DNA from 4 places in the Sphingomonas sp. LH128 genome. Region 4 is predicted to be linked to each of the others. Evidence: riboswitches for the same ligand, from Rfam matches in the RefSeq annotation. Region 4 holds a riboswitch; each other region holds the start of a gene.

The links. Region 4 has a riboswitch for cobalamin ahead of cobW (cobalamin biosynthesis protein CobW). Riboswitches for the same ligand answer to the same signal wherever they lie in the genome.
Region 1: it holds a riboswitch for cobalamin, as region 4 does, so the genes downstream of both, LH128_RS29265 (TonB-dependent receptor) here and cobW (cobalamin biosynthesis protein CobW) in region 4, are expected to answer to the same signal.
Region 2: it holds a riboswitch for cobalamin, as region 4 does, so the genes downstream of both, LH128_RS22125 (TonB-dependent receptor) here and cobW (cobalamin biosynthesis protein CobW) in region 4, are expected to answer to the same signal.
Region 3: it holds a riboswitch for cobalamin, as region 4 does, so the genes downstream of both, LH128_RS11685 (TonB-dependent receptor) here and cobW (cobalamin biosynthesis protein CobW) in region 4, are expected to answer to the same signal.

Annotation. Positions count from the first base shown of each region.
Region 1 is NZ_ALVC01000502.1:20-4,951, forward strand. Features, by position in the region: partial or broken gene LH128_RS29255 (RNA polymerase sigma factor region1.1 domain-containing protein) at 1-1,079, opposite strand, end outside; gene LH128_RS29260 (cold-shock protein) at 1,439-2,116, opposite strand; cobalamin riboswitch at 2,507-2,751, shown strand; gene LH128_RS29265 (TonB-dependent receptor) at 2,923-4,932, shown strand, end outside.
Region 2 is NZ_ALVC01000307.1:6,968-15,246, reverse strand. Features, by position in the region: gene LH128_RS22155 (3-oxoacid CoA-transferase subunit A) at 1-305, shown strand, start outside; gene LH128_RS22150 (3-oxoacid CoA-transferase subunit B) at 320-976, shown strand; gene pcaF (3-oxoadipyl-CoA thiolase) at 1,047-2,255, shown strand; gene LH128_RS22140 (AraC family transcriptional regulator) at 2,420-3,478, shown strand; gene LH128_RS22135 (sulfotransferase family protein) at 3,588-4,733, opposite strand; gene LH128_RS22130 (hypothetical protein) at 4,845-5,144, opposite strand; cobalamin riboswitch at 5,291-5,532, shown strand; gene LH128_RS22125 (TonB-dependent receptor) at 5,784-7,871, shown strand; gene LH128_RS22120 (hypothetical protein) at 7,874-8,167, shown strand; gene LH128_RS22115 (PepSY-associated TM helix domain-containing protein) at 8,164-8,279, shown strand, end outside.
Region 3 is NZ_ALVC01000137.1:2,739-11,017, reverse strand. Features, by position in the region: partial or broken gene cobT (nicotinate-nucleotide--dimethylbenzimidazole phosphoribosyltransferase) at 1-617, opposite strand, end outside; gene LH128_RS11690 (DUF1636 domain-containing protein) at 614-1,021, opposite strand; gene LH128_RS11685 (TonB-dependent receptor) at 1,269-3,242, opposite strand; cobalamin riboswitch at 3,417-3,608, opposite strand; gene LH128_RS11680 (cobyrinate a,c-diamide synthase) at 3,681-5,000, shown strand; gene mdoH (glucans biosynthesis glucosyltransferase MdoH) at 4,979-6,793, opposite strand; gene LH128_RS11670 (glucan biosynthesis protein) at 6,805-8,279, opposite strand, start outside.
Region 4 is NZ_ALVC01000176.1:23,624-31,902, forward strand. Features, by position in the region: gene LH128_RS14975 (sensor histidine kinase) at 142-1,443, shown strand; gene fahA (fumarylacetoacetase) at 1,591-2,895, shown strand; cobalamin riboswitch at 2,935-3,176, shown strand; gene cobW (cobalamin biosynthesis protein CobW) at 3,361-4,410, shown strand; gene LH128_RS14990 (PAS-domain containing protein) at 4,537-6,741, shown strand; gene LH128_RS14995 (acyl-CoA thioesterase) at 6,837-7,268, opposite strand; gene LH128_RS15000 (response regulator transcription factor) at 7,314-7,994, opposite strand; partial or broken gene LH128_RS15005 (PQQ-dependent dehydrogenase, methanol/ethanol family) at 8,056-8,279, opposite strand, start outside.

The DNA.
Region 1 (4,932 bases), on a different contig from region 4:
TCGGCCAGACGCAGCATCTGGCCGCCCAGCGTCGTCAGGCGGCGGTTGAAGGTGTAGAGGTTGTCGACCAGATACTCGATCTTGGCCGCATGGAACTGCACCGATTCCACCTGCGCGGTGAGATCCTCGCGCAGTTGCAGGTACTGGTCTTCCTTGGCGACCGGGAAATCGATGCCCAGCGCCAGCGCGTCGAGCCGATCGCTCTGCAGGCGCTCGAAGGTGCGGAACAGTTCGGTGATAAGCGCGAACTTCTCCAGCGCCTCCGGCGTAAGCGCGGCTTCCATCTGACCGAGGGAGAGGGTGTTGTCCTCTTCATCGTCCTCGACCTGACGCTTGGGGATCGGATTGCCGTCCTCGTCGACTTCCTCCGAGTTGTCCTCGCCGGAATCGTCATCGTCCTTGAAGGAAGGCCCAGCGGTGGCAGCGGAAATCTCGCCGTCGCCATCGCCCTCACCATTTTCGGCCAGATTTTCGGGCTGCGGCTCCTTGGAGAGCATCGCGTCGAGATCGAGAATCTCGCGAAGCTGCATGTCGCCGTTGTTGAGCGCTTCGGACCAGCCGATGATCGCGTGGAAGGTCATGGGGCTTTCGCAAAGCCCCATGATCATCATGTCGCGGCCGGCTTCGATGCGCTTGGCGATGGCAGCCTCGCCCTCGCGGCTGAGCATCTCGGCGGCGCCCATCTCCTGCAGGTACATGCGCACCGGGTCGTCGGAACGGGCGAGCGTGTCCGCCTTGCGGGTCTCGCCGGGGCGGCGCCGGGAATTGCCTTCGTCGAACCCGGTATCCGAACCGGAATCGTCATCGCCGCCATCGACGGCTTCCACGCCGTCTTCCTGCTCACCGTCCTCATCGTCATCATCGTCGTTCTCGACGATCTTGACGCCCATTTCCGAGATCGCGGCCATGATGTCCTCAATCTGATCGGTGGTCATCTGGTCCTGCGGCAGCGCGGCATTCAACTCCTTGACCGTGATGACGCCCTGGCTTTTGGCGCGCGCGATGAACCGCTGGACCGAACCCTTGTCCAGGTCGAGAAGAGGAGAGTCGTTGTCGCCGCTGCGATCGTCGTTAGTCATGCAATCCGTTGTCGTTATTGGCCTTTTCATGACGATGGTGACGCCAGGACAAGGCTAGGTTCTCAGATCATCAGCCTGATGATGCCGGTGAAGGGCGGCCTACAGGCAGGGATGAACCACTTCAGGTCTAAGGTTCAAGCAATGCGGCCGGACATCGGTTCCAGGAGGAAGCTGGTCCGCCCGCATGCTGCACGTTCGAATCAAGGAAACACGTCCCTCGTCCCGCAGTCGGCCTGTCGAAGGCAGCTTTGATCAAGGCCTTCGACATAAGCCGCTCGATGTCCGTCGCCGATCGCGATGCGATCGAGGAAAGCCCGAGATGAGGCCATGACCTCCTGCGGCAGCCATGGCCAGATCAGTCAGCGCTGGACCAGATTCACGGCCGACGCCTTGCCCCGGCGATCGATCTCGATTTCGAATTCGAGTTGATCGCCTTCCGAAAGGCCATGCAGACCGGAGCGCTCGACGGCGCTGATATGCACGAACGCATCGGGCTGGCCGTCATCGCGGACGATGAAGCCGAAGCCCTTCATGCTATTGAAGAACTTGACGGTGCCGGTGGCCTTCTCGCCAGTGGACTGATTCTGAACAGGTGCGGCACTTCGCTCGCGACGTTCGGCAACGATGACCTCTCCCACGATGGTCAGTTCGGAAGCGGAAATCTTGCCGCCTCGCTCGACCAGCTGGAATTCCAGCTGCTGACCTTCCGCCAGCGTTTCGAGGCCGGCGGACTGCACGGCGCTGATGTGCACGAATGCATCGTCGCCGCCGCCTTCAAGCTGGATGAAGCCGAAACCCTTGTCGGGGTTGAAGAACTTGACCGTCCCACGGCCCTGACCGACAACCTGGCCCGGGCCGCCGCGCGAACCGCCACCGCCACCGCCAAAACCGCCGCCTCGCGATCCGCCGAAGCCGCCACGCTGGCCGCCACCGAAGCGGTCACCACCGCCAAAGCGATCGTTGCCGCCGCCCCAACGATCATCGCCGCCGCCGAACCGGTCGCGACCTTGGCCGCGATTTCCCCTGTCGAATGTCATCTTTTAAGTACCTTAAGCTAAGTCCGAGAAACCTATCCTCGCGAGTGAACGTAGCACGCAAGGCCGCAGAACCCGTTTCAGGGTGCAGGATGAAAGGCGATAGCAGCGCAACGACGTCTTGGCGACCAGAGTTCTGCGATCGGCTGCGATGCATGGCACGGAGGCGACTTTAGCACAGCGATGACCGAAATTTCACGCAATTCGACAATCGATCCGGCCGTCGCCGACCCTTGCCAGGCGCTCGGAAGCAAATTTTGCTCCCCGGAGCGGCCCGTCAGCCCTGGCATCGCTAGTCGGGAGTTCAGGATACAGGCCGTACCTGGACGCCATACAGACAGGCTTGTGCCGTGAAACCGTTTGAGATAGCGCGCCATATCTGCCCTTCATTGGTGCAGACAAGATCGCGCTGGTGCCTCGAAAGAGGCTTAAAAGGGAACACGGTGAGAAGGCATGCCCTTCGAATCCGAGGCTGTCCCTGCAACTGTAAGCGGTGAGCGCGATGCATATGTGCGGTGGGACAAAGGTTCCTGCCGCCAGTCACTGGGCCGGACGCTGCAACATGCGAGGCCTGGGAAGGCCTTGCATCGTCGCATTGACCCGTGAGCCAGGAGACCTGCCTGCGTCTGGTCGCTCATGCCGTGGTCCAGGGGGTGGCCAAGGCCCGGAATCATTCCGTTCGAGCGACGAACCAGCGGTGGAGGCCGCATCGGTTCGCGCAGACGGTCGCCCGCGGCGTCCGACCGCCGGCGCGCGTCGACCGTCTTGATGGCGGCAAGCCTCCCACCCAGTCGCAGGCGTCGGGGGGAATGATGATGAATTTGATGAAAAGCGCTGCGCTGGTGCGCATCGTGGCAGGTACCGCAATGGCGCTGGCGACGATGCCCGCCTGCGCCGAAGAGGCACCCGCCGGCGGCGCGGATGGCGGTTCCGGCGAAATCGTGGTGTTCGGACGCGGCGAGGCCAAGATCGGCACCGCCCATGCCGCCAGCGAGGGCAGCGTCGGCGGTTCCGACCTGCTGGTCCGTCCGCTTCTGCGGGTCGCCGAACTGCTTGAGGCGGTGCCCGGCATGGTAGCGGCGCAGCATTCGGGCAGCGGCAAGGCCAACCAGTACTTCCTGCGCGGCTTCAACCTCGATCACGGCACCGACTTCACGACTTATATAGATGGCGTGCAGATGAACCTGCGCAGCCACGGGCATGGCCAAGGCTATCTCGATCTCAACGGCCTGATCCCCGAGATCGTCGCCCGCGAAGATTTCCGCAAGGGGCCGTACCGCGCAGATGGCGGCGACTTCGCACTGGCCGGCGCGGCCTACATGACGACCATCGATGGGTTCGACCGCCCGTGGATCTCGGTAGAGGGGGGATCGTACAAGTCGGGGCGGCTGGCCGCCGGTGGCACCATCAAGGATGTGGCGGGTGGCAGTCTCACGCTGGTGGGGCAGGCCAAGCGCTATGATGGTCCCTGGCAGGAGGCCGAGCATCTGCGGCATTACTCCGGCTTTGCGAAGTACATCGCGTCCGCTGGCGAAGGCACCGTCGAAGCATCGCTCCACGCCTACCACGCCACTTGGCGGCCGACCGAGCAGATCCCCGAGCGGATCATCGGCAGTGCGCTGTGCCCTGACGAATTCTGCTCCCCCGATCCTTCGGCGCGTGGCCGCACAACGCGCTTCGTCGGCAACGTCGCGGTGCGACAGCCGAACTGGAGCGCTAATGTCTATGCCCAGTACTACGACTGGAACATGTATTCGAACCCAACTTATGCCGATCCGGACGGCACCAGCGCGCAGATCGACCAGTTCGACAAGCGCTGGGTCGTGGGTATCACCGCGCGCAAGCAATGGGCTGTGGGCTCGACGCTGCAACTGAGCATGGGCACTGAAAACCGCTACGATCACATCGGCAACGTCGGGGTGAATCGCACCGAGACCCGCGCCTTTTTGTCCTCGCTGGGTCGATACCACGTCGAGGAACTGTCCGGCGCGCTCTTTGGCGAAGCGACCTGGAAGCCGGTGCCCGGCCTCAGGCTAACCGGAGGCCTGCGAGGCGATTACTACCACTACGCCGTTCGCGCGCGCGACGCCATGGCGACCGAACTGGGAACCGGCAGCGGACACGATTCGATCGTCTCACCCAAGGTATCGGCAGCCTATGAGATCGTCCCGCAGTTCGAAGTCTATGCCAACTGGGGCCGCGGCTTCCATTCCAACGACGTGCGCGGTGCGGTGAACGTGGAATCGCCCGTGCCCGTTCTGGTGCGCGGCACCGGCAAGGAACTGGGCGGGCGCCTGCAACTGGGCACCGTCTCACTGACCGCGACGTACTGGTGGCTCGACGTGGGCAGCGAACTGCGCTTCGTCGGCGATTCCAACGCGGTGGAGCCGACCGGCGCCAGCAAGCGTCATGGCTACGAGGTGGTCGGGTTCTGGCGCCCGCTGCCGTGGCTGGCGCTCGATGGCAGCTATGTCGCCAGCCACTCGCGCTACGACAACGGAGATCGCATTCCCAACGCGGTCGAGAACGCGGTCTCCGCCGGCGCGGCGATCGTGCTCGATCCGTGGGAGGCGAGCGTGCGCGTCCGGCATCTCGGCCCCTACCCGCTGATCGAGGACAACTCGCTGCGCGACAAAGGCAGCACGATCGTAAAAGCCCGCGCCGCATGGAAGGGCCGCAAGATCGAGATCTACGGCGAAGTGCTGAACATCTTCGACAGCCACGACAAGGACATCGCGTACTACTACGAGTCCTACATCCCGGCGTTCGACACCAATGGCCCGGTCGAGGGACGTCTCAGCCGCGTGATCGAACCACGC
Region 2 (8,279 bases), on a different contig from region 4:
CGCTGCTGGCCGAAGGCAAGGAAGTGCGCGAGATCGACGGCAGGCACTACGTGCTCGAATACCCGATCCAGGCCGACTTCGCGCTGATCAAGGCGCACAAGGGCGACCGCTGGGGCAACCTCGTGTTCCGCAAGACCGCGCGCAATTTCGGGCCGATCATGGCGATGGCGGCGAAGACCACCATCGCGCAGGTTTCGCAGATCGTGCCGCTGGGTGACATCGACCCCGAAGTGGTGGTGACGCCGGGCATCTTCGTGCAGCGCGTCGTCGCCATCGCGCCCGCCGCAATCGCCGTAGCGGCTTGAAAGGAGAGGATAATATGAACCGCCTTAACCGCGACCAGATGGCCGCCCGCGTCGCCCGCGACATTCCCGAAGGTGCCTACGTCAACCTCGGCATCGGCCTGCCCACCAAGGTCGCCAACTACCTCCCTGCGGAGCGCGAAATCTTCCTGCAGAGCGAGAACGGCCTGCTCGGAATGGGGCCTGCGCCCGCTCCGGGAGAGGAAGACTGGGAGCTGATTAATGCCGGAAAACAGGCAGTTACTCTGCTTACCGGCGGCTGCTACTTCCACCATGCGGACAGCTTCGCGATGATGCGCGGCGGGCATCTGGACATCTGCGTGCTCGGCGCTTTCCAGGTTTCCGTGCACGGCGACCTCGCCAACTGGCACACCGGCGAGCCCGATGCGATCCCGGCGGTCGGCGGGGCGATGGACCTTGCCATCGGCGCCAAGCAAACCTTTGTGATGATGGAACTTCTGACCAAGCAGGGCGAGAGCAAGCTGGTCGAGAACTGCACCTACCCCCTGACCGGACTCGGCTGCGTGTCGCGGGTCTACACCGACCTTGCGGTGTTCGACCTCGGCCCTTCCGGCGCGAGCGTGGTGGAGATGGTCGAGGGCCTCGAAATCGAGGAACTGCGCCGGATCACCGGCCTCGATCTGGCCTTCGCCAAAGATGCCGAGCCCGTCTGAGCAGGCGGCACCCAACGATACCATAACGGCACCTAACATACCCCCAAGGGGGGCAAAGGACTATCCCGACATGACCGAAGCCTTCATCTGCGACGCCGTACGCACGCCCATCGGTCGCTACGGCGGCGGCCTCTCGAAAGTGCGCGCCGACGACCTCGGCGCCGTGCCGATGCGCGCGCTGATCGCGCGCAATCCCTCGCTCGACCCGGCCGCGATCGAAGAGGTCTTCTACGGCTGCGCCAACCAGTCGGGCGAAGACAACCGCAACGTCGCGCGCATGAGCCTGCTGCTGGCGGGCCTGCCGCACACCGTCCCCGGCGTCACCCTCAACCGCCTGTGCGCTTCGGGCCTCGAAGCGGTCGGCACTGCGGCGCGGGCGATCCGTAACGACGAGATGGCGCTCGCCATCGCGGGCGGCGTCGAGAACATGACGCGCGCGCCCTTCGTCATGGGCAAGTCCGACGGTGCCTTCGGCCGCGCGCAGAAGCTGGAAGACACGACGATGGGCTGGCGCTTCGTCAACCCGGCGCTCGATGCGCTCTACGGCACCGAGACGATGCCGCGCACCGGCGAAAACGTTGCCGAGGACTTCGGCATCAGCCGCGCCGACCAGGACGCCTTCGCCCTGCGCAGCCAGCAGCGCGCCGCCGCGGCGCAGGCGAGCGGCTTCTTCGCGGAGGAAATCGTCCCCGTCACCGTGCCGGGGAAGAAGCGCGGCGAGACGCTGGAGGTGTCGATCGACGAACATCCCCGCGCCGACACCACGATCGAGACGCTGGCCAAGCTGAAGCCCTTGTTTGGTCCCGAAGGCACCGTCACGGCAGGCAATGCGTCCGGCATCAACGACGGCGCGGCGGCGATGTTCGTCGCCAGCGAGGCGGCGGCCAGGGCACATGGGCTGACGCCGCGCGCGCGTATCCTCGGCATGGCGTCCGTCGGCGTCGAGCCGCGCGTCATGGGGATCGGCCCCCTGCCCGCGACGCTTAAGCTGATGGAGCGGCTTGGCCTGACCATCGGCGACTTCGACGCGATCGAGTTGAACGAGGCCTTCGCCAGCCAGGGCCTTGCAGTCATGCGCGGGCTTGGCCTGCCCGACGATGCGCCGCACGTGAACCCCAACGGCGGCGCCATCGCACTGGGTCATCCGCTGGGCATGTCGGGCGCGCGCATCGCCATGAGCCTCGTGCACCAGCTGGAGAAGACCGGCGGCAGGCGCGGCCTCGCAACGCTGTGCATCGGTGTCGGCATGGGACTGGCGCTGGCGGTCGAGAGGGTCTGACGCCGCTCGGCCGGCCCGCCCGCGTATCCTCGATGATCGCCCGGGCGGCCTGCCTGTCCCTTGACCGATGTGGACAGGCGATGCAGCCATAGCCGCAGAGGCGGATCGCTTACGCCGGACGCCTCCGATCACCGCACGCTGCCGGCGGTGCGAAGGACCTGCCGATGCCGCTGATCGCCGATGCCGAGTTTTCGAAGCTCAACATTCCGCTGCTGCGCCATTTCCCGGAACTGGTGCAATCCCTCGGCGGCGATGTCGGCGAACTGCTGCCACTGGTCGGAATGGCAGCAAAGGACTTTCGCGACGACGCTGCGGAGCTGACTTATCCGCAGGCGATCCGGTTACTGGCGCTTGCCGCAGATCGCCTGAACTGTCCCGATTTCGGAATGCGGCTGGCGTTGCGGCAACGCGGCGGCGCGATTTTCGGGCCGCTGGGCAATACCATGCGCAATTCGAAGACATTCGGAGACGCCCTGCGCTTCGCCAGTGCCCATACGAACGCTCACAGCCGCGCCGCGCGTGTGTGGCTGCGACCCGAGCCTGAAGAGGGCACCATCTTTGCCGGGCACGAACTGCTTCTCGAAACCAGCCGCGACCGTATTCAGGCCATCGAACAGATTCTGCTGGTCGGCCATCTCGAGGCGATGGAGATGACCGGCGACTATGCCCGCGCGCGCAGTATCCATTTTCGGCATGAACCCGTGTCGCGACCGGCCGAATATCGCCGCTACTTCGGCTGCGACGTGCACTTCGGCGAGCCCGCAGACGGGATCACGTTCTCCGACCGGGACCTTGCCACCCCGGTGCTCACCCAGAACGCGCAGGTCCGCAGCGATCTGGTCGCCTACATCGAGAGGACTTTCCCGAAGCAGCGTCCACCCGTGGACGCCGAAGTGCGCGGGCTGATCCTGCGCAAGCTGACCCGGGACGACTGCGGCAGTGCCGAAATCGCCCGCACCCTCGCCATTCATCACCGGACCCTGCGTCGGCGACTGAAGCAGGAGGGCACCAGCTTCCAGGCGGTCAAGGACGATGTCCGCCGCGATCTGGCGCTGTACTACCTGCAGCAGACCGGTATCGATTTCCGCGGCATTTCCGAGAAGCTGGGGTTCGCGGAACAGGCAGTATTCTCCCGCAGCTGCAGGCGCTGGTTCGGCCAGTCGCCCACGCAGTTGCGCAGCCTACGCGCATCCGTCTCCAACATATCACCGTCATTACCGTGAAGTGGGAACCCATCTCCTGACGGCGCCTGTTGCACGATCGTCAGATGGGTCCCCGCCTTCGCGGGGATGACGAAGCAGGGTCAGGTGACGATGCCTTCACCCGTATCGATCACGCCCGCACCGCGATCTCGTACTGCTCGATATAGTCGCGAAAGTGCTCGCGGACGCCTTCGCGGCTGAGGCCGAATTCGGCCAGGTCATATTCGTGCTTGCCGTGCTTGCCCTTGGGGTTTGCAGCCAGGTAGGCTTCCATGGCTGCGCGGGCTTGCGGCGTGAAAGGCTCGTCGAACCTTTCGTAGATGCCCTGCGCCGTGGCGAGCGGGTCGCGCACCAGATCGCGATACTGCACGTCGAAGATCGCATCGTGCCCGTGCTTCGCACGAAAGGCGTTCGACCGCGCGATCATCAGGTCGAACGTCTCCAACAGATTCTCTCCGATGGCCCGAAGATCGACCTGATCGCTGTACATCCGCCGCACTTCCTTGACGAGGCTGCAGGCCGAGCCCAGCACTTCGACCGGATCGCGGTGCGTCATGACCAGTTGCGCGTCAGGAAACTCGGCCGTCAGGGCATCGAGGAACAACGGGTGCCAGGGGTTCTTGAGCGTCCAGCGCCCCGGGGCATTGGCCTGAAGCAGCTGCAGCAGCCGCTTTTCGTAGCGGAAGGCGGGCGCGTAGTCGGCCTCGTCCAGGAACCAGCGGTGGTAGCCCGGAATGTCCGCCTGGGAATCGTAGAGCTGCGCGCAGAACGACGGCGCCATGGCGAACTGGCACTCGGTCGGGCTGTCGGCCTCCTCGTAATGGATCGCGGCGATCTGCGGCGCGTACTTCAGCCCCTGCAGCGTTCGCGTCTGGCAGGCATCGTGACGGGGACCGGCGTGAAGTTCCTGCACCAGCGGCGGCGGCACCGAATCGAACGCTTCCCAGCGCAGGAACGCGCGGCGCGCCGGGTCGGCTTCCAGCAGGTTGATCGCCAGCGTGGTGCCGGTACGCGGAAGGCCGAAGACAAACAGCGGCTTCTCGACCGGGCGCTCCAGAAGTTCGGGGTGGCGCGCCAGCCAGTCCTCCACGCGCATCCGGTTCGCCATCGCGGCCACCAGTGCATCGACCGATCGCGCCATGCCCGCTTCGGTGAATCTGGCTTCGTCCTCGTAGGACTTCAGCAACACGCCAAGCCCTTCGAGGATCGCGGGATCGCCGAAGTCGCTCAATCCGGTCCGTTCGCTTGCCGCTGCGACGATGTCCTGCGCCTGCATGTCTTCTCCCTCATCCCGTGCCGCGTCATCGCGCGGCGTTCGGAGGGGATCATGAAGACATGGGGCACACTTTAGAAGCTACCCGCCGATCACCTTGGCGATATCGGGCGATCAGACCGAAAGGATCAGGGAATCGTCGCTGCGCGGGGGCGTACCGTCGTAGGAGGGCAGAGGCTCGAAGTGCTCGTTCAGCAGTTCCATCGACGAGAGGCCCGCCAGCTTGAACTGGCCGAGACCCGGCTCCTCGTCGCTGCGGCGTGCCTTCGCGGGGTTCATGGCACTGACGACAAGATCGCCGTGCCTTTCGAACAGCATGTGCGGGGCAAGCGTGATCGTGTTGCCGTTGTAACGCGCCGTCACGAACTTTCGCGTGGCTATGGCTTCCATCAGGGTGAGTCGTGGATCAGTCATCGGCACCGCAAATTGCACGGGTTGCCCAAAATGAAAAGCAAGGTTGCAACCGAAAACTCGCAGGACGGGCTTTCGGAAGGCCCCACGCGAACGGCTTGCAAATCGTGCGCGCAGCGAATAATCCCCCGCCCGTCCCTCCGAAAAGGGGGACACGATCGCGTTGGTGCCTTCCGAAAGGGGCTTAAAAGGGAACGCGGTGAGAGGGGCTACCCCTCGAAGCCGAGGCTGTCCCTGCAACTGTAAGCGGTGAGCGCGATGCATATCGCGGCAGGCCAATGTGCCCTGCCGCAGCCACTGGGCCGGACGCTAACTCCTGCGAGGCCTGGGAAGGCCGTGCATCGCGTGACGACCCGTAAGCCAGGAGACCTGCCAGCGTCCGGTCGCTCTTGCCTTGGTCCAGGGGATGGCCGCGGCACGGTGTACTCCGTCTGAGCGACGAACTTGCGGCCAGGCCGCAACGGTGGGTTTCGCCGGTCGCTCGTTCGCGCCCGGATTCCGCCGCTGCACCCGTGCGGGGGGACACCCCTCTCGCGGGAACCTGTCCGTTCGACTGGGAAACGCAACGGGGGTTACAACATGAATACGAGATCGCTTCTTTCCGGCCTGATTGCTTCGGGCGCGTCATTCTGCATGCTTGGCATGTCCGCGACTTCGGCTGAGGCGCAGGAAGCCGCCGAGACGGCGCCGGAGAATGCCAATAACACGGATGCGGGCAACATCGTCGTCACCGCGCGCAAGGCGGGTGTCCTGCAACTCGGCCAGCAGGCCGACGCCTCCAGCCGCCTCGGCCTCACGCCGATGCAGACGCCGGCCAGCGTCGACGTCATCACCAGGGAGATGATCCGCAGCCTGGGCGACCGCACCGTGGTTGCCGCAGCCGCGCGCGCACCGGGGCTCATCAACAACAGCTCGGCCTTCGGTTACTCGCTGAGTTCGCGCGGGTTCACCGGCTACACCTCGGTGATGCAGCTCTACGACGGGATGCGCGTCTACACGACGACCACGCAGACCTTCCCCGCCGACCCGTGGATGGCCGAGCGGATCGAGGTCCTGCGCGGTGCGGCGTCGGTCCTCTATGGAGAGGGCGGCATCGGCGGCGCGATCAACGTCGTGCGCAAGAAGCCCAATACCGAGCAGTTCGAAGGCGAGGTCCGTCTCAGCGGCGGTTCATTCGATACTTATGCGGCGGCGGGCGGGATCGGCGGGCCGATCGGAGACAGGCTCTCGTACCGCGTCGATCTCAGCTACAACCGTTCGGACGGGTGGATGGAGCGCGGGCAATCGCGCAGTCTTGCGCTTTCGGCGGCGCTGCGCTGGCAGGCGCGCGACGACCTCGTGCTGACGCTGACGCACGACCGCGCCGACCTCGACCCGACGATCTGGTACGGCACTCCGCTGCGAGACGGCAAGCTGGTGCGGGACATCCGCAAGAAGAACTACAACATCGCCGACCGCTCGCTGCGTTTCGACGATGCCTGGACCCAGGCCAAGGCCGAATGGACACCGGCCGAGGGGGTGACGATCACCAACGTCGCCTACTACCTCACCGGCTTCAAGCACTGGCGCAATGCCGAGGGCTATGCCTGGTCCGGCGACCAGATCCGCCGCTCGAGCTATCTGGAGATTGTCTACAAGACGAAGCAGTGGGGCGACCGCTTCAACGCGGTGTTCGATCATACGCTGCTGGGCATGGACCACCGCCTGAGCCTGGGCGGCGAGTACAACACCGGCTCGCTGCTGCGCACCGACAGTTCGCCCAACAGCCGCTTCGACCTCGTCGATCCTTACGACTATACGCCGGGCACGTTCCTCGACGGCACATTCGGCACCCGCTACAAGTACAAGACCGATGTGCAGCAATGGGCGCTGTTCGGCGAAAGCCGGCTCTCGCTGTCCGACCGGCTCTCGCTGGTGACGGGGCTGCGCTACGATCGCCCGAAGACCGAGCGGCACGATGCCCTCGATCCGGCGGCGGACTACACCGCCCGCTACCCGAGCACCAGCTGGCGCACGGGGCTGGTCTACAACCCCAGCGACACGATCTCGCTCTATGCGCAGTATTCGGCGGCGGCGGACCCGGTGACGGCGTTCCTCACGGCGACACTGGCGCAGACCAGCTTTGACGTTTCCACCGGGCGCCAGTGGGAGGCCGGGGTCAAAGCGACTTTCCTGGACGGACGCGGCGAGTTCACGCTGTCAGGCTATCGCATCGTCAAGAAGAAGATCCTGACCCGATCCGCCAACGATCCCACGGTGTCGGTGCAGGTCGGACAGCAATCTTCCTACGGCGTCGAGGCCTCGTTCGGACTGGCGGTGACGAAGGACTTCAGCGTGCTCGCCAACGGCACGATCCTGAACGCGCGGTACGACGACTTCGACGAACTGGTCGGCACCGCGCTGGTCAGCCGGGACGGCAACATGCCCATCGGCGTCGCGGAAAAGGCGGCCAACCTGTGGCTGTCATGGCGGCCGGTGCAGCCGCTGCATCTGGACGCGGGCCTGCGGTATGTCGGCAAGCGATACTCCGACGCCGCCAATACCCGGCTCATCCCGGCCTATACGCTGGTCGATGCTTCGGCCCGCTACGACCTTGCCGAGAAGACGAGCGTGACGCTCAACTTGCGCAACGTCTTCGACAGGATCTACGTCCAGAACAGCTACTCCACCTCGCAGTGGGTCCTGGGTGAGCCGCGCAGCGTCGCGGTCACCTTCGAGCAGCGGTTCTGACCGTGGCGGGGAGGCCGAAGCCAGGGCGAGAGCCGAACTGGCGCGCGATCGCCGCGCGCGTGCTGGCGGCCACCGTCGGCGCCTACGCGCTGTGCTACGCGTGGATCGGCGCAGCCGTGCGCGTGCTGCCGATGGACGGCGTGGACGCGAACATCCTCGCCACCTGCCTTGCCTTCATGGTGTTCGTCGCGGTGATCCTGCGGGCCTTCGCGGTCCGCAGCGTCACGCGCATCTGGTGCGAACTGCTCGTGGGCACGGCGCTGCCCATGGGCCTGCTGCTGGGGCTGGGGCGATGAAGGACACCCTGCGCCAGTCGATGGGCTGGCTTCATACCTGGTGCGGGCTGCTGCTGGGCTGGGTGCTGTTCGGCGTCCTGCTGACGGGATCGCTGGCGGTGTTCTACACCGA
Region 3 (8,279 bases), on a different contig from region 4:
TCCACCGCCACCGCCTTGCGCGACAGGCCGAGGTCGTCGATCCCGGTGCCGCGTCCGATCCAGTCCTGCGCGGAGCCGCGCAGTACGGCGGCGCAGAGCGCGGCGGCGGGCGTGGTGTTGCCGATGCCCATCTCGCCCACCAGCAGCAGCCGGGTATCGGCGCCCAGCGCGGCGGCGCCCCGGTTAAGGGCGTCGAGGCATTCCTCCGCGCTCATGGCCGCCTCGCGGGTGATGTCGCCGGTCGGCCGGTCGAGATCGAGCGCCACCACCGAAAGCCGCGCGCCGCAGGCCGCCGTCAGGGCGTTGATCGCCGCGCCGCCCGCCTCGAAGTTGGCGACCATCTGGACGGTGACTTCGGGCGGGTAGGCGCTGACGCCCTGCGCGGTGACGCCGTGGTTTCCCGCGAAGACGACCGCCTGCACCGGGTCCGCCTCGGGGCGCTCGCTGCCCTGCCATCCGGCCATGAACACCGCGATGTCCTCCAGTCGGCCGAGCGCGCCGGTCGGCTTGGTGAGGCGGGCCTGACGGTTCAGCGCGGCGGTGCGGCTGGCCTCGTCGGATTCGGGCAGCGCGGCGAGGGCAGCGGCGAAGGAGGCGGGATCGGCGAAACGGGTCATGTGCAGACGTAGCCTTCCGGGGGCGTGCGGGTGATGAAGTGGCCCTTCACGCCTTGCGGCCATTCCTTGAAGGGGACGCGGCCGTGCTCGCTTTCGGCGTGGCGCGCGGCATATTCGAGGATGGCGCGGGCGGCGTCTTCGTCCGGCGTGAAGTCGCCCAGCACGTAGCCGACTTTGCCCGGTGCGCGGATGTGGACGGTGCAGTGGCGGCTGCAGGCGAAGAGGCAGGGCATGGCCTGGATCTGCACGCCCTGCAGTTCGGGGTCGGCGGCCTGAACGCTGCGCATCGCCGCTTCGAGCAGGGCGCCGCCCCGCTGGCCGGTCTCGTCCTCGCGGGCGTCGGCGGTGTGGCGGCAGGTGTTGCAGACGACCACCGAAGGGCCGGGAGGTACGGGGGTCAGCATGGGGGTGTCACCTTGGTATTGGTGGTGAGGCCCACCCCGCTGTGGTTGAAAAACTGTCCGTCATCCCCGCGAAGGCGGGGACCCATCTGATGCCGTCGCAAGAGGCGAAGTCCGGAGATGGGTTCCCGCCTTCGCGGGAATGACGACGATACAATCACAGGCGGTCGCGTTCCGGCCGGCAGGTCCTCCCCTCCCGCTTGCGGGAGGGGCTGGGGGTGGGCCTTTTCGGGTTGGGCCTTCCTTGTCATCAGAACCGGCTGCGCACGCCGACGTAGACCGTCCGTCCCAGTGCGGAATAACCCGCCGCCGTCTGGTAGTCCTTGTCGGTCAGGTTCTCGACGCGGCCTTGCAGCATCAGGTTCTCCTTGATCCGCACTTGCGCGCGAAAGTCGATCAGCCAGTAGTCGTCCAGCTTCGCGGTGCCGGTGGCGGCGTTGAAGGTCTCGCCCGAGTAGCGCGCCGCGACGCTGGCGCGAAGCCCTTGCGGCAGGTCGATGCCCGCTTCGGCATTGGCCATGTGGCGCGGTACGCGCTGCAGCTGGCGGCCGTAGGTGGACGAACCCTCGGTGCGGTCCTCGGCGCGGGTCCAGCTGTAGTTGCCCTCGGCAAACAGCACGCCCAGCTTCGCCGACGCGGCGAGTTCCAGGCCGCTGGCCTTGGCCGTCTTGACGTTGGCGTAGTAGCCGAAGCGCGTGGTCGTGGTGCCGGGGATGTAGCACGCGGCGGGCAGCGTTCCACTGGTCGGGCAGTAGGCGAAGTCGATCAGGTTGTCGGTGTCGCGCTGGAACCAGGTTGCGGAGAGGCGCAGGGCCTCGCCGAAGTTCTGCTCGGCGCCCACTTCCCAGCCCTTCGCCTTCTGCGGGGCGAGGTCGGCGGTGCCGTAGGCGCTGTACATCTGGTAGAGCGAGGGGGCTTTGAAACCCTCGTCATAGCTGGCGCGCAGCACCGTGGCGCCTCCGTTGGGGGTATAGGCCGCGCCCGCGCTCCACACGGTCTGCCCGCCGAAGCGCGACTGGTGATCGTAGCGCGCGCCGCCGTCGAGGGTGAGGCCCTTGACCGGGCTCACGCGCAGTTCGGCGTAAAGGCTGTCCATGTCCACCGAGTAGGGCGTCAGCGTATAGGGCGTGGCGGAGTTCGTCGGCGAGGCGGTGGTCATCCGCTGCTCCTCGCGCTCGGCGCCGAACACGGCCTGGATCGCGTCGCTGAAGGTGTAGGTGCCCTGGTACTCGTAGCGGCGCAGGCGGCCGTGCGCGTCGAAGGTGATCGCGCGGATCGAGCGGGTGGGGTCGAAGTTCTCCCGGTCGGTGACGTTCTGCAGCACCGCGACGCGGTTGACCAGCTTGCCGTCCAGCAGCGCGAAGTTGAGGCCCGCGTAGCCGGACCATTCCTTCGTGGTGCCATAAGCGAGGGTGTCGCCTGAAGTGCCGTCGAAATCGTTCTTCCCGTCGGCCCAGTAGCCGCGCAAGTCGAGGCTGACGCCGGGGGCGACGCGCACCGTGACGGTGCCGCTGGCGGCGCTGCGCTGGAAACCGTCGGCCTCGGTCCCGTTCGCGCGGGCGGAGATACCGTCGGTGGTGAAACGCGAGGCGGAGAGGCGCCAGTCGATGAGGTCCGAGGTGCCGCCCACGCCCGCGCGGGCGGAGACGTTGTCATGGGTTCCCGCCTCAACGGCGAAGCTGCCTTCGAGCCGCTCGGTCGGGCGGCGGGTGCGCACGTTGACGACACCGCCGGTCGCGTCGCTGCCCCACAGGATCGACTGCGGCCCGCGCAGGATCTCGATCCGGTCGACGTCGTCGAGCAGCAGGTTGGAGAAGCCGTAGCCGCCCGCCGTCGCCGAGGGGTCGGACAGGCGCATGCCGTCGATCACCATGACGGTCTCGCCCGCATCGGCGCCGCGGATGCGCAGCGAGGTGGTGGTGCCGTAGCCGCCGTTGCGCGACATCGAGACGCCGGGGGTGCGCAGCAGGGCATCGGTCAGGGCGATGGGTTGCAGGGCGACGATCGCGGGCTCGCCCAGCACGGTCACGGTGGCGGAGACGCGCTCGATCGCGACGGGGGTGCGAAGCGCGCCGACGACGATGTTGTCATCTTGCCGAGTGTCGCCGTCGGTATCGCCAGGTGCCGTTGTGGTATCGTTGGGTGCCGCTGTGTCGGCGAATGCCGGAGAGGCCGAAGCGAGCAGTGCGATAGCGGCGGTGGTAATGATAAGATATTGTTTCACTTGTATTCCTTCATGCGAACGACGGTGCTCCGTCGGCCGGTGAAGGATATTGGGACAGTGGGCGCGGACAGGCAGCGCAACACCTCCCGCAAGCCCCCTCAGGCCGCCGGAACGATGGCTGTCGTTGCGCGAGGAATGCACTTCCCCCGTTCGTCCGGCACACCCTGTCCGGTCGAAGAACGACGGCGACGGGCAGGTCTCCTGGCTCACGGGTCATCGCCGATTTCGGCCGCCTTCTCAGGGGCTTGCACCCCCAATGGCATGTGGCAGAACGGCTCTCCGCTTACAGTTGCAGGGGCAGCCCGGGTATCTCACCCGCGTTCCCTTTCAATCCCCTCGCGGGGAACCTGTCGCGGCGCGGCAAGTATCGTGCGCCGGGGCGCCGCGCAAGAGGCCAATGCTTGCGCCGACCTGCCGGAAACCATAGGTGCGGGATCGATGGACACTCCGCGCCAAGACGATGCCCCCGCCTGCCCGGCGTACCTGGTAAGCGCCCCGTCCTCGGGTCAGGGCAAGACGCTCGTGACTGCGGCATTGGCCCGAACGCACCGCAATGCGGGCAGAAAAGTGCACGTTTTCAAGGTTGGACCGGACTTCCTCGACCCCATGGTGCTCGAAGTCGCGAGCGGCGCGCCGGTCCTTCAGCTCGACCTGTTCATGTGCGGAGAGGCGCAGTGCCGCGCCCTCCTGCACGAAGCGGCGCGCGAGGCCGACCTGATCCTCGTCGAAGGCGCGATGGGCCTGTTCGACGGTGACCCCAGCGCCGCCGACCTCGCCGAACGCTTCGGCTTCCCGGTGCTGGCGGTGGTTGATGGATCGGCGATGGCGCAGACGTTCGGCGCCCTGGTCCACGGCCTCGCGACCTACCGGCCGGGGCTGGAGGTCCATGCGGTGATCGCCAACCGCGTCGGCAGCGCGCGGCACGCGGAATTGCTGGAGCAGGGCGTGCCTGCGTCGGTGAAGTGGCTGGGCACTTTCCCGCGCGAGGCCGGAGTGACGCTGCCCGAACGCCACCTCGGGCTGGTGCAGGCAGCCGAGGTCGTGGATCTCGACGCGCGACTGGATCGGGCGGCGAGCCTGCTGCCTGATGCCGTGCTGGACCTGCCGCCGCCGGTGAGCTTCCCGGCGCCCGAGGTCCCGGAGGAAAGCCCCAATCTGGCGGGTCTGCGCATCGCCATCGCGCGGGACGAGGCTTTCGCCTTCATCTACCACGCCAACTTGCGATGGCTGGAACGGGCAGGCGCGCAGCTCGCCTTCTTCTCACCGCTTCATGACGCGCGATTGCCCGATTGCGAGGCGATCTGGCTCCCCGGAGGCTACCCGGAACTGTATCTGCAGACGCTTGCCGCGAATGCGCCGATGCTCGATGCCATCCGTGCGCACCATGCGGCGGGGAAGCCGATTCTCGCCGAGTGCGGGGGGATGCTCTACGCTTGCGCATCGCTCACGGACGTAGAGGGCAATCGGGCCGATCTGCTCGGATTGCTGGAGGGGCACGCCGCGATGCAGCGGCGTTTCGCCGCCCTCGGCATGCAGCACATCGCGCTGCCGGGAGGGACCTTGCGCGGGCACACGTTCCATTATTCGCGGCTGGAAACCGGGCTCGTACCGGAGGCTCGCGCCAGCACGCCGGACGGGCGGGACGGGGAAGCGCTCTATCGCGTCGGCTCGCTCACCGCGAGCTACATGCACGCATACTTCCCGTCCGCTCCCGAAGCGGCGGCGCGGTTTTTCGTTCAGGCTTCGACCAGCGACTGACCTTTGGGGAGGTCGGGGTCCTTGCGCGGATCTTCGCTGGCCTCGACGATGCCGGGTTCGGGCACTCGGAAGACCTTCGCCGCGTCCGCCTTGTCGCCGAGGTTCTCGCTCGAAGACAGGCTGATAAGCCAGGGCGAGAGGAACAGGCCGACGATGATCGGCGAGAGCCAGATCGCCGTCGTCATGTCGAGGAACGCCGTCGCCGTCAGGCCCGCGCCGAGCAGCAGATGCTCACGCAAGTCGGGCAGGACTTCGCGCACGGTGATGCGGCGGGCATCGCGGGTCTGGGTGTTCCAGCCCGCCGAGATGCCCAGCAGCAGCCCGAGCAGCGCCTTGGTCTGTGTCATCATGGTGATCGGTGCGAGCAGCATCGCCAGTACCGTCTCCAGCAGGACCGAGCGCACGGCCGCGAAGCCGCCGCCGAAGCTGCGGCGCCGCTCGCCGTCGGCCAGGACCCAGATCAGGCCCATGATCTTCGGGCCGAACAGCAGCATCACCGTCAATGCCAGCACGCTCGGCGGGGCGAGGGTGACGAAGCCGCCATCGCCATGCGTCGCGACCTGGCCGATCATCGTCAGGATCAGCAGCAGCCAGCCCGGCGAGGTGAGGTAGGCCGAGGCGCCAATCAGCAGGTGCAGGCGGCTCGCCCAGTGCAGGCCCGAGGCGCCGAGGAGCTGCAGGTGCTGCAGGTTGCCCTGCATCCAGCGCCGGTCGCGGATCGCCATGTCGATAATCGTGGGCGGGAATTCCTCGTAGGAACCGCCGATCATGACCATGTGGACGGCCCAGCCACGGCGGCGCAGCAGGGCGGATTCGAGCATGTCGTGGCTGAGGATATGGCCGCCGAACGGAGCCTTGCCGGGAAGCTCAGGAAGACCGCAGGCCTCGGCGAAGGCGCGGGTACGCACGATCGCGTTATGGCCCCAGAAGTTGGCCTCCGACCCCGACCACCACAGCAGCCCGGCGCTCGCGATCGGGCCATAGGCCTCGCTCGCGAACTGCATCCAGCGCTGGAACAGGGTTCGCGCGTTGGTGATCATCGGCACCGTCTGGAGCAGGCCGATCGAGGGACGCTCCTCCATGATCGAGGCCATGCCCACGATCGTCTCGCCGCTCATCATCGAGTCGGCGTCGAGGATCAGCATGTTCTCGTAAGCGCCGCCGAAACGCTTCACCCATTCGGCGATGTTGCCGGGCTTGCGCGCGATGTTCTTCTCGCGGCGGCGGTAGTAGATCTTGATCGGCGCGTGGTCGGCCAGTTCGTGCCAGGCGGCTTCCTCGCGCTTGCCGTGGAAGGGGTTGGAATCGCTGAGGACGAAGAAGTCGATCCACGGCGCGCCGCCGGCTTCGGCGATCGAGTAGGCCATGGCACGTACGCGGGCGAAGACTTCCTCGACGCCCTCGTTGTAGACCGGCATCAGCACGGCGGTCTTGTGGCGCAGGCTGGAGGCCGGGCTTGGCAGCGCGGTGAAGCCGGGATGCTCGCCGGTGATGAGCTTGAGGAAGCCCATCGTCGCGGTAACGAAGCCGAACGAGATCCAGCAGAACAGCGGCACGAAGAACACCAGCAGCAGCGCTTCGACCCAGTCGAGCCCGTCGCGCGAGAGTTCCATGCGCACCGTGCTCGATGCGGCGAGGCCGATGGCGGCGGTGAGCGCGAGCAGCAGCAGGCGCTTGACCAGCATCCCGTGCGGCGCGGTTTTCACCTCGCGTGCGCCGGGCGGATTGCCCCACAAGTTCTGGATCGGCATCGCCATGGGCGATTCGGCCGGAAGCATCGGCGAATGGTTCATCGGCGTCGCACTCACGTTTCAATGGCCTTGATAACGGTCTCACTGAGCGCGGAGTTGCCGCGCTTGAGGAAAAGACGGAACTGGGGCTGGGTCAGGGCGGCGGATCGCACGTCGATCATCGCCCTCCAGCGCCCGTCCGAGCGCGCCACCGGATAGGCGACGGAGGAGACCACCGCAGCCTTGGGCAGGTCGGTATCGGGCGTGACGCCGCTGGTCCGGTCGAGGCCCGCCAGCGCGGGACCGGAGAAGTCGAACACGAACTTGCGCACGCCTTCCAGCGGCGGCGAACCCGGACTGCCGCCGGGGCCTTCGAAGACATCGACGCAGCGTGAGCCGCCATCGATGGTCGGGTCCTTGGACGTCCAGGTCAGTCGATAGGCGAAATCGCGGCGCTGCCCGGCCTTCGCCGGACGGTCCGCGCGCCAGAACAGCGCGATATTGTCGAGCGTCTCACTGTTCGTCGGCATTTCGTAGAGGCCGACCGCGCCCGCGCCCCAGTCTCCCTTGGGCTCGACCCAGAGCGAGGGGCGACGGTCGTAGAATACGCCGTCGTCCTGATAGTGATCGAAAGCCTGATCACGCTGGAGCAGGCCGAAGCCCTTTGGCGAATCCGAACGCAGCGCATGAAGCCGCGCCACCGCGGGATTTTCCAGCGGCCGCCAGACCCGCTCGCCATTGCCCGACCAGATCGCGAGGCCGTCCGAATCGTGGATTTCCGGCCGCCAGTCGCCGCGCGCGCGGGCGGGGCTCGACTGATCGTACCAGAACATGCTCGAAGCAGCGCCGAGGCCCAGTTGCTTGACGTCCTTGCGCAGGAACAGCGCCGCAGTGACGTCCTGCGTCACCCCGTTCGCCGTCTTGCGGCAATCGAAGGCGTAGGCCCCGGCAAGGCTCGGCCCGTCGAGCAGGGCATGGATGCGCACGCTGTCGGCGCCGGTCTGCTCGATCCAGAAGCGGGTGAAGTCGGGAAACTCCTCGCCGGTGGCAAGGCCGGTGTCGATGGCGATGGCGCGCGCCGAGAGGCCATACTGGTCGCGGTCGCCGGAGGAGCGGAAATAGCTCGCGCCCTGAAATGCCAGCCAGTCGCTGCGGCCGGTCGCGTCCATGACGCGGAAGCCCACGGCGTCGGTGTTGTGACCGCCGACGAACAGATCGCTGGTATCGACGATCGCGCGCGCCTGCCCGCCCTCGACCACCGCGATCGTCACTGGTTTGGGCGCGGTGCCGCGCACGGCGGGGAACAGCCGCACGTTGCCCGCAACCATCGGGGCATCGCCGTAAGTCAGCTTCCCGGCCGCATCGTAGTCGGCGGCTGCGCGCGTGGATTCGGCGATCGGCGCATAAGGCTTGCGGGCGAGATCGCGGGCCTGTGCCACCAGGCGATCCCACGAAAACGGCTCGGGCGTACCGAGACGCCCGCCCGTCGCGGCCTTCACCCCGTCAGGCAGGGCGCTTGCCGCTGCGAGCGCCGCCATCAGCCCCATGG
Region 4 (8,279 bases):
CGCATCCGTCCGATTGCGTATCAAATCATTGCTACACCTCCTCCTCCAGTTGACGCGGGAGCCGGGCGGGTGTGTGCAAAATCCGCAGAGGCATATCGGCACCGTGCGGCCGGGCGGTATGCTGCAGGAGAGGATCAAGAGGTGGCCCGTCCCTTCGCGCCGCGTTTCGCGGTCTATGTCGCACTGGTGTTCATGCTGCTCGGCGTGCTGCAACTGGCTGCCAGCCTCGTGTTCTACCAGTCGATCGACCGGCAGACGCTGAACGAGGACCACGCCCGCCGCATTGGCGAACTGCTCGTCGTCAGCGACCGCATCCACTCCGCCGATCCGCGCCTGACCGCGCCGACCATGAGCACGCGCCACCTCGCCGCCGCCGTCGGCAATGCGCCCAGCGTGGCGACCGCCACGACCGACGAATCCCTTATCCGCATCGAGCGGCGCATCATCGAGTGGGAGCCTTCGCTCGGTGGGCGCTCGCTGCGGCTGGCCATGCAGGGACCGCCGGGAGGCAAGTGCGATCTCGTCGGCGCGATCCGGCTGACGGACGGGCACTGGCTCAACTTCCGCTCGCGCGATATCAACGCGATGTGGCCGGTAGCACTGCGGGCGACGGTGCTGACGCTTGCGACGACGGTGGCCTTTCTCGCCATCGGCCTCGCCGCGCTGCACGTGCTGACCCGCCCGCTGCGCCGCATGAGCGATGCCGCCGACGCCATCGGTCGGGGCCGGCAAGTGGTCATCGCCGAGGGTGGCACCCCGGACTTGCGCCAGCTCGCACACTCCATGAACCTCATGCAGGAGCGCATCGCGCGGCTGCTGCAGGATCAGGCCAGGTCGTTCGAGGCGATCAGCCACGACTTGCGCACGCCGCTCTCGCGCCAGAAGGTCGCGGCGGAACTCATCGACGATGCCGAACTGGGCGGGGTGATCCTTGCAAGCGTGGACGAGATGGAGGCCCTGCTCGCCTCGCTGCAGCGCTTCCTGCGCGCGCAGCATCTCGACGCCGAGCCCGAGACGCTGGACCTCACCGAAGTGGTTGCGCACGTGCTGCATCCTTACGGGACGCGCGCCCGCTTCGACGCCTCCGTCCCCACCCTCGCCCGGACCTTCCGCGAGCCGGTGGAACTGGCGCTGGCGGCGCTGGTGGAGAACGCCATCCAGTTCGGCGGCGAGGCTCAGGTCGCGGTGATCCGCCACGAAGGGCACTGGCGCATCGAGATCGCCGATTCCGGGCCGGGCATCCCTTCCGCCTATTTCGAGGCGATCCTCGACCCGTTCTTCCGCCTCGACGCGGCGCGGGCGCGGGACACCAAGGGCTTCGGCCTCGGCATCCCGACCGCGCACCGGCTGATGGCGCGCTTCGACGGCCAGCTCTCCTTCGCCGCCGCGCCCGAAGGCGGCCTGATCGCGCGCCTGGACGTGCCCCAGCCGCCGATGGGTTGACGAAGATCGTCGTCCCGGACTTGATCCGGGACCGCTGGCGGTCTTTAGATGCGACCTTGCTGGTCTGCGCTCATCGAAAGGTGGACTGTTCAAGGCCAGCGGTCCCGGATCAAGTCCGGGACGACGAGAGAATATGGAGAGCGACCTGTGAACTGGTGGACCATCGACGAAACCCATGACCCTGCGCGCAAAAGCTGGGTCGAAAGCGCCGACGGCCACCGCGATTTCCCGGTCCAGAACCTGGCCTTCGGTGTGTTCTCGATGGCTGAAACGCCGGGAACTCGGATCGGCGTGGCAATCGGCGACCGGATCCTCGACCTCGGCGCGCTGGCGGCGGCACGACTCATCCCGCTGAACCTCACAGAAATCTGCAGCGACGCCAGCATGGCCCGCCTGCTGGCCATTCCCGCGCAAGACCGCCGCGCCCTGCGCCATGCCCTCTCCGACCTGCTCTGCGACGAAGCCAGGCGGCCGGTCATCGAGCCCATGCTGCACCCGGTCGAAGCCTGCATGCTGCACCTGCCCACGCGCATCGGCGACTACACCGACTTCTATGTCGGTATCCATCACGCCAACAACATCGGCCGCCAGTTCCGCCCGGACAACCCGCTGCTGCCCAACTACAAGCACGTGCCGATCGGCTATCACGGCCGCGCGTCCTCGATCCGTCCCTCGGGCGTACCGGTCGTGCGACCCACCGGCCAGCGCAAGCCGCCCGAGGCCGATGCGCCGATCTTCGCGCCGACTGCAAGGCTCGACTACGAACTGGAGATGGGCGTCTGGATCGGCAGCGGCAACGACCTCGGCGAGCCCGTGCCGATCACCGATGCTGCGCAGCATATCGCCGGTTTTTGCCTGCTCAACGACTGGTCCGCGCGCGATGTGCAGGGGTGGGAATACCAGCCGCTCGGCCCGTTCCTGTCGAAGAACTTCCACTCGACGATTTCGCCATGGGTCGTCACGCCCGAAGCCCTCGCGCCCTTCCGCGCGGCCCAGCCGCCCCGACCGGAAGGCGACCCGCAGCCCCTGCCCTATCTGTCTGACGCGGATGATCAGGCCCACGGCGCGCTGGGCGTCATGCTGCAGGTCCACCTGACCACGCAGGCCATGCGCAAGGCCGGGCTTCCGCCCCATCGCCTCAGCCACGGCCCGGCGACCAACATGTACTGGACGGTGAACCAGATGGTCGCGCACCATGCATCCAACGGCTGCAACCTGACGCCCGGCGACCTGCTCGGCACCGGCACGATTTCCGCTCCCGAGCGAGAGGGTTTCGGCAGCCTCATGGAATTGTCGCAGGGCGGCAAGTCGCCCCTCACCTTGGCCAGTGGCGAGACCCGCACGTTCCTGGAGGACGGCGACGAAATCTCCATCACCGCCACCGCCGCCGCTGACGGCTTCGTTTCCATCGGTTTCGGAGAATGCCGCGCCCGCATCCTTCCGGCACGCTGAAACCAACACTTGCGCCCACCCCTGCCTCCCGGTATCCGCCGGGAACAAGATCGCGCCGGTGCCCCGCAAGGGGCTTAAAAGGGAAGGCGGTGGGAACGGTTCGCCGTTCGAATCCGCAGCTGTCCCTGCAACTGTAAGCGGCGAGCGCGATGCACATCGCCTGTCCCCAGCGGGACGGGCAGCCACTGAGGCCGGACGCTGCGACATGCGAGGCTTCGGGAAGGCCGTGCATCAAGCTGTGACCCGCGAGCCAGGAGACCTGCCGGCGTCTGGTCGCTCTTGCCTTGGTCCAGGGGATGGCCGCGGCACGGTTCACCGTCTGAGCGACGACACGCATGCGGCCCGGGGCCGCGGCGGAGCAGGTCGCCGGGCGTCTTCGCGCCTGTCCGTCGCCCCTGCCCCGCGCCGGCGCGAAAGCGCCGGTACGCCCCGCCGCGAGAAGTCGCCGGCGCGGGAGTGAGACCCTTGAGCAAAGTACCCACCACCGTCATCACCGGCTTCCTCGGCGCGGGCAAGACCACGCTGATCCGCCACCTTTTGCAGAACGCCAAGGGCCGCCGCCTCGCCCTCGTCATCAACGAGTTCGGCGACGTCGGCGTCGACAGCGAACTGGTCAAGGGCTGCAATGACGAGGCCTGCCCCGAGGACGATATCCTTGAACTCGCCAACGGCTGTATCTGCTGCACCGTGGCCGACGACTTCCTGCCGACGATGCAGAAGCTGCTCGACCGCGAGACCCCGCCCGACCACATCATCATCGAGACGTCGGGCCTCGCGCTGCCCAAGCCACTGGTCAAGGCCTTCCAGTGGCCGGACATCCGCACCCGCGCGACAGTGGACGGCGTGATCGCCCTGATCGACGCCGATGCCGTCGCCGCCGGTCGCTTCGCTACGGACGAAGAGGCACTTGCCGCCGCCCGCGCCGCCGATCCCAACCTCGACCACGACAGCCCGCTCGAGGAACTGTTCGAGGAACAGTTGGGCTGCGCCGACATGGTGGTGCTCAACAAGACCGACCTCGTCGATGCGGCCGTGCTGGCCGAAGTCGAGAAGACCGTCGCCGCCGAGACGCGCCCCGGCGTCAAGATCGTGCGCGCGGACCACGGCGCGGTCGACATCGCCGCGCTGCTCGGCATCGTCGCGGCGGCCGAGGACGACCTCGACAGCCGCAAGTCGCATATCGACGGCCTCGACGACGATCACGACCATGACGACTTCGACACCTTCATCCTGAACGGCGGCGAAGTGGCCGATATCGACGCGCTGCTGGTAGGCCTGAAGGAACAGATCGCCGCGCACGACGTGCTGCGCGTGAAGGGCATGGTCGCGCTGGCGGGCAAGCCCAGCCGCCTCGTCCTGCAGGGCGTCGGCCCGCGCATCCAGCACTTCTTCGACCGCGCCTGGAAGGCCGAAGAGCCCCGCCGCACGCAGTTGGTGGTGATCGGCCAGAAGGGGCTGGACCGCGCGGCCATCGAAGCCGCGCTGGCGGGTGTGCTAGGTTCGGTCCCGGCGTAAGCACAACCATGTACCCCAACCTTCGTCATTGCGAGCGTAGCGCGGCAATCCAGAGCCGCGCAAACCGCCCTGGATTGCTTCGCTGCGCTCGCAATGGCGAAGGGGGTGTGAGGTCGGGAGACGATCATGGCCCTGACTGACCCCGAAACCCGCGACACCGAAACCGCCCGCCTGCGCGCCCGCATCGCGCAGCTGGAGAAGATCAACGCCGCGCTGATGGACCGCGTGGAGCGCTCCACCGACATGCAGGGCGGGGCGTTCTCGATGTTCGAGACGGCGATCTCGCTCGACGCCATGGTGCGCGACCGCACCGGCGCGCTGGAGGTGGCGCTGGAGCGGCTCAACACGGTCAATGCGCAGCTCGCCGCCGCTCATGGCGATGCCACCGCCGCCCGCGTGATGCTGCGCGATGCCATTGAATCGCTGTCGGACGGCTTCGCGCTGTTCGATGCGGAAGACCGTATGGTCCTGTGCAACCGCGCTTACCTGAAGATCTTTCCCAATTTCGAAGGCGTGCAGGGCGATGCGCCCGAATTCGCCGAACTCGCCAGCCGCCTCGCGCAGACCGGCGCCACCATGGGCTCGCGCATGGCACCCGAGCGCTGGCTCAAGGACCGCATGGCGCAGCATCAGCGGGCGCAGGGCGCGCACGTGCAGGCGCTGGCCGACGGCCGCTGGATCCAGATCAACGAGCTGCGCACGACCGAAGGCGGCACCGTCGGCATCTATACCGACATCACCACCGTCAAGGCCGAGGATGCCCGCCAGCGTGCCCGCGAACTGGCCGAACGCAACCTGGCGCTGCAGGCGACGCTGGATACGCTCTCCGAAGGCGTCTGCCTTTTCGACGCCCAGCGCCAGCTTCAGGCGTGGAACGAGGGCATGCTCACGGTGCTGGCGCTGGCCGAGGACGGTCCCGCCATCGACACGCATGAGGCGCTGTCGGGTTGGTGCACCGGCGAATGCGGGCTGGACCGGGTGGAAGCGCTCGACTGGCGCGAGGGCGGCGGCGCGCGGGTCGTCGCCAACTGCACGATGCGCGGGCGCTATTTCACCGTCCGTTCGGTATCGCTCAAGAACGGCGGCATGGTCTTCACGTTCGATGATGTGACCGATCATATCCAGTTCGAACGCTCGCTGACCGAGACTGCCGAAACGCTGGAGCGCCGCGTCACCGAGCGCACCGCCGAACTGGTCGAGGTGAACCGCCAGCTCGTCGAGGCGAAGAACGAGGCGGAGACGGCGAACCGCTCCAAGACCAGTTTCATCGCGGCGGCCAGCCACGACCTGCTGCAGCCGCTGAATGCGGCGCGGCTGTTCGTTTCGGCGATGGACGGTCAGGCCATGGCCGAACGGCCGCGTTCGCTGGTGCATCAGGCATCCACCGCGCTCGATTCGGTCGAGGATTTGCTCGAAGCGCTGTTCGAGATTTCGCGCCTCGATGCGGGGGCGATCCAGCCCGAGTTCGCGGACCTGTCGCTCGGGGCGATCCTCTCGGCGCTGCGCGTGGAGTTCGCGCCGCTGGCGAGCGCGGGCGGGCTGGCGTTCACGGTGCCCCATACCGCGCTGTGGGTGCGCTCCGATGCGCGCCTGCTGCGCCGGGTGCTGCAGAACTTCGTGTCCAACGCGATCCGCTATACCGAGCAGGGCAGCGTGACGGTGGAGGTGGTGGAGCAGGGCGCGGACGTCGTCGTCACCGTGCGCGATACCGGGCCGGGCATCGCCGAGGTCGATCGCGACGAGATTTTCGAGGAGTTCCGCCGCGTCGGCAAGACGCAGAAGATACCCGGCAAGGGCCTCGGCCTCGCCATCGTGCGCCGCGTCACGACGATGCTGGGCCACGGGATCGAACTCGACACTGCGCCGGGGGCGGGCGCGGCCTTCTCGATCCGCCTGCCGCGCGTGGACCCGGTTGCCTCGCTGGAGGAGCCGGGCGCGATGCCCGCCGCTCCGCGCGCCGGGGCAGGCGGGCTGGTTCTGGTGATCGACAACGATCCGGGCATCCTTGCGGGCATGGAAGCACTGCTGGAGAACTGGGGGCTGGACGTGGTGACCGCCAACGATCCATCCGACGCGGCCGCACTGGCTGCGCTGGAGCAGGGACCGGCGATGCTGATCGTGGACTACCACCTCGATGACCGGCTGACCGGTGACCGCGCGGTGGCGATGCTGCGCGAGAAGGCGGGGCGGGCGGTCCCGGCGATGGTCATCACCGCCGATCGCGGGCCGGAAACCAAGGCGCAACTGGCTGAACTGGCGCTGCCCTTGCTGAACAAGCCGGTGAAGCCGGCGCAGCTGCGGGCGCTGCTGCGGCAGATGGACGTGCTGTGACTGTGGGGCCTTCGACAAGCTCAGGCTGAGCGGATTAAAGAGTAGTTTTACCCCCGAACCCCGCTCAGCCTGAGCTTGTCGAAGGCCCTGCTTGATCAGGCTAGCTTAGCCAGCTTCTCGCGCCAGTTATCGGGCAAGGCTACCGGGCGGCGGCTTTCGCGTCCGACATAGACGTGCGTGAAATGCCCTTCGGCGGCCGGTTCCTCCGAGCCCTCGACGAACAGGCCGAGGTGATAAGACACGCTGCTGGTGCCCAGCTTCGCGACCGTCATGCCGACTTCCAGCTTTTGCGGGAAATGCACCGAGGCGGCATAGCGGCAGCCGGTCTCCACCACGACGCCGATCGGGTCGCCGGTCTCGATATCGAGCAGGCCCGCCTCGATCAGCCATGTGTTTACGGCCGTGTCGAAGTACGAATAATAGACCACGTTGTTCACGTGGCCGTAGACGTCGTTGTCATGCCACCGCGTCGTCAGGGGGACGAAAGCACGGTAGGCGGCGCGCGGGCGCAAGGGGTCTCGGCTCATAGGCGGCAGTGTTAGGAACGCCGGCGGCGGAGCGCCAGCGCTTCCTTACCCGCGAAAGCCGATCTTGCCCGCCATGATCACCGCCTGCGTGCGGCTGAACACGTTCATCTTCTGCAGGATCGCCGAGACATGCGCCTTCACCGTCGTCATCGAGACGTCGAGTTCATAGGCGATCTGCTTGTTGAGCCTTCCGGCCACCAGATGCCCCAGCACCACGCGCTGCTGCGGGGTGAGGGTGTCGATGCGGGCGCGGATGAGGTCTTCCTCGGCCGCCGCGCTTTCGTCTCCGGGCAGGTCGGGCATGTAGATCTCGCCCGAGAGCACCTGCTGCAGCGCATCGACGATCGCGGCGCGTTTGAGCGACTTGGGCACGAAACCCGCCGCGCCCGCCGCCAGCGCGTCGCGCACCACGTTGCGGTCGGTCACGCCGGAGACCATAACCACCGGAGTGGCGGGGAACTTGTCCCGCACCGCCTGCAGGCCGGAGAGGTGCGAGACGTCGGGGATGTTGAGGTCCAGCAGCACGAGATCGACGTCGCCCGCTTCGTCCAGCACCCGCAGCGCCGCTTCGAGGCTGTCCGCTTCGAGGATCGTGCAGTCGGGGAAGGCATCGTCGAAGATCGAGCGTAGCCCGTCGCGGACCAGCGAGTGGTCGTCGACGATCAGAACGCGGTCGGGTGCCCCATATTCGCCCATGTTGTTTTCCGTGACGGCGAGTGTTTCCATGTCTTTATCCCGGGGAGGGATGGCGCGCCAGCGGTAACCGGCGCGCCATTTCAGGGTTGCGTTACTTGGGGATCTTGAACACCCAGAGCATGCCGCCCTGGCTGATTTCCTTAAAGGTCTTGGCCACTTCGCCGCCCCACAGCGGCACCGCGCCGCCCCAGCCGGACATGACGCCGACGTACTGCTCGCCGTCCTGCTCCCAGGTGATGGGCGAGCCGACTACGCCTGAGCCGGTCTGGAACTTCCACAGCTCTTGGCCCGTCTTGGCGTCGAACGCCTTGAGAT